DNA from 2 places in the Sphingopyxis chilensis genome. Region 1 is predicted to be linked to the other one. Evidence: riboswitches for the same ligand, from Rfam matches in the RefSeq annotation. Region 1 holds a riboswitch; the other holds the start of a gene.
The links. A riboswitch is a leader RNA that binds a small molecule or an ion and turns the genes downstream of it on or off. The one in region 1 is predicted to bind cobalamin.
Positions count from the first base shown of each region.

Region 2: another riboswitch for cobalamin. It lies ahead of VSX79_RS04245 (TonB-dependent receptor plug domain-containing protein); the one in region 1 lies ahead of VSX79_RS18375 (TonB-dependent receptor plug domain-containing protein).

Region 1 covers NZ_CP142394.1:3,905,819-3,909,512, reverse strand. Annotated here, with positions in the region: gene VSX79_RS18380 (S41 family peptidase) at 1-1,281, shown strand, start outside; cobalamin riboswitch at 1,335-1,519, shown strand; gene VSX79_RS18375 (TonB-dependent receptor plug domain-containing protein) at 1,668-3,626, shown strand; gene VSX79_RS18370 (DUF1636 domain-containing protein) at 3,626-3,694, shown strand, end outside.
Region 2 covers NZ_CP142394.1:953,725-957,418, forward strand. Annotated here, with positions in the region: gene cobO (cob(I)yrinic acid a,c-diamide adenosyltransferase) at 1-140, opposite strand, end outside; gene VSX79_RS04245 (TonB-dependent receptor plug domain-containing protein) at 140-1,984, opposite strand; cobalamin riboswitch at 2,162-2,378, opposite strand; gene VSX79_RS04250 (acetyl-CoA C-acyltransferase) at 2,433-3,593, opposite strand; gene VSX79_RS04255 (acetyl-CoA acetyltransferase) at 3,595-3,694, opposite strand, start outside.

The DNA of each region.
Region 1 (3,694 bases):
GCAGTGATCGACGAATGGTATCTGTTCCCGGGCGACGTCGCGAGCGGCGTCAATCCCGGCAGCTACAGCGACGTCCAATCCTATATCGACGCGCTGGTTGCCCCAGCGCGGGCGCTGAACAAGGACCGTTTCTTCACCTACATCACCTCGATCGCCGAGGAGAACGCCTTCTTTTCCAGCGGATCGAGCGCGGGGTTCGGCGTGCTCATGGCCTATGACGCGGCGGGTCAGCGCGTCGTCATCGCCGAAGCCTATGAGGGCGCGCCGGCCTTTGCTGCGGGGATCGACCGCGGCACCGCGATCGTCGGGATCGGCACCAACAGCGGCAATGTGCGGAGCGTTGCGAGCATCGTCGCCGCCGAAGGGACGGCGGGACTGGCCGATGCGCTCGGCCCGAACGATCCGGGGGTGAGCCGCGTGCTGCGCATCACCGACGCGGCCGGCACGCGCGACGTCACCGTCGCCAAGGCCGATTATTCGCTCGACCCGGTTTCGGACCGCTATGGCGCCAAGGTCATCACCGAGGGCGGGCGGAGCTATGGCTATCTCAACCTGCGCAGCTTCATCTCGTCGGCCGACGGCCAGCTGACCAATGCCTTCGCCGATTTCCGCGCGCAGGGCGTCACCGACATCATCATCGATTTCCGCTATAATGGCGGCGGTCTGGTTTCGACGGCCAATCTTATGGGCGACCTGATGGGCGCGGGGCGCGCCGGCCAGCTCTTTTCGCAGACGCGCTTTCGCAGCAGTAAGTCGAGCGAGGACGACGAGCATCGCTTCGCGCCGGTCGCGCAATCGATCGCGCCGACGCGCATCGCCTTCATCGGAACCGGATCGACCGCCTCGGCCAGCGAGCTGGTGATCAATTCGATGCTGCCCTATCTCGGCGCCGACATGACGCTCGTCGGCAGCAACACCTATGGCAAGCCGGTCGGCCAGATCGCGCTCGACAAGGCCGAATGCGACGACCGCATGCGCGTGGTCGCATTCGCCACGGGCAATGCCGCAGGACAGAGCGATTATTATGACGGGCTCGCACCGAAGATCGCGAACAGCTGCGCCGCGAACGATGATCTGACGCTCCCGCTCGGCGACCCGCGCGAGGCGTCGATCCGCGCCGCGATCGACTTCCTCGCCGGCAACGCCTGCCCGACCCGGATCGCCGATGCGAGTGCCGGCGCGGCGGCGCGCAGCAGCCGGATGCTGGTGCCCGCGGCCCCCGCGATGCTGGTGCCCGAGCGCCCGAGCGCGGCGCAGCGGGAATTGCCAGGGCTGTTCTGACCGATCGCGCGCTCCCGTCGCGGCGATTGACCGCGGCCGCCAAAACCGGCTAACGGCCGCGGCAAGCGACAGGTTCCTCGGCGACGGGGACTAAGAGGGAACGGGAAAACCCCGGCTGCCCCTGCAACTGTACGCGGCGAGCCATCGGCCACATGCCATTGGGACTTTCAGTCCCGAGAAGGCGGCCGACCGGCGCTGACCCGCAAGCCAGGAGACCTGCCCGTCGCCGTCGTCTTTCGACCGGACAGGGTGTGCCGGGCGGACGGGGGTGAACCCGCATGACGACAAGCTTGGCCGCGTTCGCGCGCGGGCTCGATGTCGTGCGTCCCCAAAGGACAACCCATCGAGCCCGCGCGCGCGGGCGGCATTGTCGATGGGTTGATTATATGTTCAAATTTATTTTCCGAAGTTCGATCTGCCTTGCCGCCGTCGCGGCCTCCTCCGCCGCGGCCGCCGAGGACGCACCCTCCGCACACGCCGTCGCCGCCGACGGCGACAGCATCATCGTCACCGCGACGCGCGCGCCGCTGGCGCTCGACGAAGTGCCGTCGTCGATAACCGTGCTCGACAAGGAAGCGATCGACCGCGCGCAGGATATCGGCGTCACCGAATTGCTGCTCCGCACGCCGGGTATCAGCATCTCGCGCAACGGCGGCTATGGCACGTCGACCTCGCTGCGCATCCGCGGCGCCGAGTCCGAGCATAGCGTCGTCGTCATCGACGGGGTGAAGCTCAACGATCCATCATCGACCGGCGGCGGCTTCAACTTCACCAATTTGCTGGCGGGCGATATTTCGCGGATCGAGGTGCTGCGCGGGCCACAGTCGATCCTATGGGGCAGCCAGGCGATCGGCGGGGTCGTCAATATCGTCACCGCCTCGCCCGAAAAGGCGCTCGAAGGCAGCTTCGACCTCGAGGCTGGGTCGCGCCAGACCGTCAGCGCGCGCGCCGCGGTCGGCGGGCGAACGGGGCCACTCAGCTGGCGCCTCGGCGGCCAGCGTTTCACCACCGACGGCATTTCGTCGCACGCCGAGGCGTTCGGCGGCACCGAGCGCGACGGCTATCGCAACAGCAATGCCTCGGGCCGCGCCGAACTGGCGCTCGCCGACAATGTCAGCGCCGAAGTGCACGGCACTTATTCGAGCGGCCGGGTCGAATTCGACGGCTTCAACACCGATAGCAACGACTATGGGCTGAACAAGGAATTCGTCGGCTATGCGGGGCTGAATTTCGACCTTGCCGGCGGGCGATTCCGCAACCGGATCGCTTTTGCCTATACCGACACGAACCGCGACAATTTCAACCCTGACCGCGCGCGGCCGCGCAGTTTCGAGGCCGACGGCGCGAACAAGCGCTGGGAATATCAGGGTAGCTTCGACGTCAGCGCCCGCATCACCGCGATTTTCGGGGTCGAAAACGAACGCTCGGACTTTCGCAGCCGCTCGCCCTCGGCATCGCTTGGAACCCCGCTCCCCGATTTCGTGCGCGGCAAGGCCGAGATCACGAGCGTCTATGGCCAGCTCGGCGTCGAGCCGGTTGACGGGCTGACGCTCAACGGCGGCGTCCGTTACGACGATCATGATCGCTACGGCGGGCAGACGCTGTTCGCGGCGGGTGGCGTGTGGCGCCTTTCGACGGGCACGGTGCTGCGCGCGAGCTATGGCGAGGGGTTCAAGGCGCCGGGGCTTTACCAGCTGTTCAGCGAATATGGGAATGTCGGGCTCGACCCCGAGGAAGCGCACGGCTGGGAAGCCGGGATCGAACAGCATCTTCTGGGCCGCAAACTCGTCGTCGGCGCGATCTGGTTCGATCGCACGACGACGAACCAGATCATCTACAATGGCTGTTCGACGCCCTCGACCGATCCGCTCTGCACGGTTCCCGGCATCAACCCGCCCACCCCGCGCTTCGGATATTATCTCAACGTCGCGCGCAGCGAAGCGCATGGCGTCGAAGGCTCCGCGGCGCTCACCCTCGGCGCGCTGACGGTGGACGGCAATTATAGCTGGATAGCCTCCGAGGATCGTTCGGCGGGCGCCAATTTCGGCAATTGGCTGCCGCGCCGCCCGCGCTATACCGCCAATGCATCGGCAAGTTATGGCTTCGGCTTCGGGCTCGAACTCGGCGCGGCGCTGCGCTGGTCGGGCAAGAGCTATGACAATGCGAGCAACGCCCAGCGGCTGGGTGGCTATACGCTCGTCGACCTGCGCGCAGAAGTTGCACTGTCCGACGCGGTGAAGCTGTTCGCGCGTGCCGAAAATATCTTCGCCGAGCATTATATGACGGCCTACCGCTATGGCTCGCTCGGCCGCAGCATCTATGCCGGCATAAGGGGGCGTTTCTGATGCTGACACGCGTCGATCCCGGGCCCGCGGTGGTGGTGTGCAATAGCTGCCGCCACAGCCGCGCGGCC
Region 2 (3,694 bases), 1.0 Mb from region 1:
GCAGAGGTCTTCCCCTTGCCGGGGCCGGTGTGGACGATCACCAGCCCCTTTTCGACCGTCTTCGCCGCGACCTTCTTGTTCTGCGCGGCCTGGATCTTCTTCATCTTCGCCGCATGTTCGGCGTCGGTGCGCGTCTTCATCAGAAGCGCGCCCGCACGCCGCCATAGGCGGCGCGGCCATAAGTGCCGTAATTGAAGGCGGTCGCATAATCGGCGTCGAACAGATTATCGACGCGGCCGTAAATCTCTAAATTCGGCCCGACCGGGACGGAGGCGCGGATGCCCGCCAGCGCATAGCCATCGAGCGGCACCGCATTCGCCGCATCGTCGAAGCTGTCGCCGACCATGGTCAGCGTCGCGCCGGTCGACAGGCCGAACGACCAATCATAATCGGCCGACAGGCTGACCGCATGTTCGGCGCGGCGCGGCAGGCGCTTGCCGTCGAACACCGCGCGTCCCGAGCGGTCGCGCGCATCGATATAGCTGTATGATGCGGTGACGTTCAGCGCGTCGATCGGCCTCAGCGCCAGCGTCGCCTCGACGCCCTTCGCGCGCGTGCGGTCGATATTGCCATAGGTGAAGGCCGTATTGTCATAATTGATCTGGTCGTTGGTGTTGCGCAGGAACGCGGTGAGCGAGACCAGCGCACGCCCGTCCGCGAGGCTCTGGTCGATCCCGACATCATAGCTTTTCGACCGTTCGGGGCGCAGCGCCGCATTGCCGCTGAAAGCGTCGTACAGTTGGTAAAGCGACGGCGCCTTGAATCCCTCGCCATAGCTTGCGCGCACATTGGTTGCGCCGTCATTCGGCGAATAATTGGCGTTGGCACCGAATGTCGTCGCGCCGCCGAACTGGCTGTGATCGTCATGACGGAACCCGCCCGTCACCGACAGCCCGGCGAACGGCTGGACGATGCCGAGCGCATAGACGCTGTCGATGTTCGCGCGCTGGCTGTCGGTCGATCCAAAGCCGAAGAAATCATAATCGGGGCGCTCATGCTCGTAACCGAAGATCAGCCTGGCCTGTTCGACGGGCGTCACCACGCCCTGATATTCGAAGCGCAAATTGGTGCCCGAATAGCCATAGTCGGGCGCAGTGCCGCGCATGAAATAATAATCGCGGTCGTTGCGCAGCCAGGTCACCGCGGCGCGGCTGGTGAAACGGCCGTCGAAGAGGCCGAGGTTTAGCCCCGCATAGCCGACATATTGGTCGAGCTTCGCGACGTCGGCGCTGTCCGCCGGCGCGCCGAAGAAGCTGTCATAATCGAGGTCGGCGTTGATATAATAGCCGCGCAGGTCGAGGCTCAGCGCGTCGCTGAACGCGACCTTCAACCGCGCGTTGCCGGCGAAATTCTTGTAACCGTCCTTCTCGGCGCCGACCGCCGCCGACGAAATGCCGTCGGTGCGGAAATAGGCGCCGCCGATGCCGCCCGAGATGCGTCCGGCGGTGCCCGACACATCGGCCTTGCCGGTGAAGCTGTCGCTATAACCATATTCGGCCGATCCCTTGGGGGCAAAGCCTTTAGCCGGGGTCGCGGTCGTCAGGCTGACGACGCCGCCGATCGCCTGGCTTCCGTGCACGACCGAATTCGATCCGCGCAGCACTTCGATCCGGTCGATATTGCCGGTCAGCAGGTGCCCGAAATCATATCCGTCGCCGATGCCGCTCGGGTCGTTGACCTTGACGCCGTCGATCAGCACCAGCGTCTGCGTCGTTTCCGCGCCGCGCAGAGATATGCTCGCCACCGATCCCATGCTGCCCGTCCGGCTGAACCGCACCCCCGGGGTCGTGGCGAGCAGGTCGACGACGTCGACCGACTGACGCGTCTCGATCGTATCGGCGTCGATGATGGTAATCGCTTGCCCCGCCTCGTCGCGGGGCTGTTCGATGCCCGACGCGGTGACGACGATATCGTCGCCGGTCTGCGCGAAAGCGGGCGTCGCCGCCGTCAGTGCGATCAAGGATAGGGTCGTGGATTTCAACATGGGAGGCCCCCGCACGCCGGCAACGAAGGCGGAGCCTGCCGAAACGCGAGCGCGATCGACCGATGCTGGCGTCGCAAGTGGCGTAAAGGCCTGCAACCCCGGCACCGAAGCGGCCCCAGCCGCTTGGTCGTCGCTCGACGGAAACCTCCGTGCCTTGGCCACTCCCTGGGCCCTGGCATTGAGCGACCCACGCCGGCAGGTCTCCTGGCTCGCGGGTCAGGGCTTGATGCACGCCTTCCCAGGTTTCCCCAGTGGCTGATCCGCAATTCCGGACCAGTGCATCTCGCTCGCCGCTTACAGTTGCAGGGACAGCCTCGGTTTCGGCGCGCCTTCCGACACGCCTACCGCGTTCCCATTTTAAGCCCTCTCGGGCACCGGCGCGATCATATGCGGAGCAAGCCCCGCACGCGCCGCCCATAGCGGAACGGCAGTTTTGCGCAATCGGGATTTACAGTCGTTCGATGACCATCGCCGCGCCGACCCCCATCGCGCCGGTCAGCACGACCAGGCCGTATTGGCCGCCGCAGGTGTCGAGCGCATCGAGCAGGGTCGAGGTCAGGATCGCGCCGCTTGCCCCCATCGGGTGCCCCTTGGCGAGGTGCCCGCCGCTGACATTGACGCGCACGGGATCGGCTTCGCGGTCGCGCAGGAATTTGGCGATTGTTACCGCGAAAGCCTCCATGAACTCGATCCGGTCGATGTCGTCCAGGGTCAGCCCGGCGCGCGTCAGCACCTTGTCCATCGCCGCGAAGCCGGCGGTCAGCGACGCGGCCGGATCTCCGCCGCTTTCGGCAAAGGCGACGACGCGCACGCGCGGCGTGATGCCAAGCCCTTCGCCGCCGACCAGTGCCAGCCCCGCGCCGTCGCAGATCGGCGGCGCGTGCGCGATGCTGTGGAGTGGCTCGAACCTCGCGCCTTCGAGTGCGCCGGCATATTGCTGCTGCAATTCGCCGAACGCGGGCGGCGCGGCGGCGAGTGATTCCGCGGTGGTTTGCGGACGAATACACTCCTCGCCGACCAGCGGGCCTGTTGTGATCCGCGATTTTTGAAGCGTGGCGTTGTTTTCGGCGGTGCCCGCCTTTCGTTGCGAAGCGAGAGCCACAGCATCGAGTTCGGCGCGGCTGATGCCCTCGGCATTGGCAAGGCGATCGGCCGCGAGAACAGGCGGGACGAAGCGCGCGCGGGGCGGAAGTTCGTCGTTGGTATAGAAACCCGCGCAATCGCCGAGAAAAGGCGCGCCGCTCATCGATTCGACACCCCCGGCCAGCACGTGCGTCGCTTCGCCGCTTGCGACCTTCGCGACCGCCTGACCGATCGCCGACAGCCCCGACGCGCAATAATTGTTGATGCTGTGCGCCGCCACCGTGTCGGGCAGGCCCGCATGCAGCTTCGACACCAGGGCGATATGTCCGCCCTGCGCGCCGGTCTGCGTGACGCAGCCGAGGATCAGCGCATCGGGTGTCGCCGCGATGTCGCCACAACGCACCGCGAGCGCCGCCGCCTGCTGGCGCACCAACTCCTGCGGGCTCAGTCCGGCAAGCCCTCCATCGGGCCGCGCCTTGCCGCGCGGCGTCCGCACGGCATCGTATAGAAAGACGGGGTGCGGCAAATCAGGTGCCGACGACGAAACTGACAGCTGTGGTCGCGCTGCCCCCGACGTTGAAGGTCGCGAAGTTGCGTGCCCCCTCGACCTGGTAATCGCCCGCATTG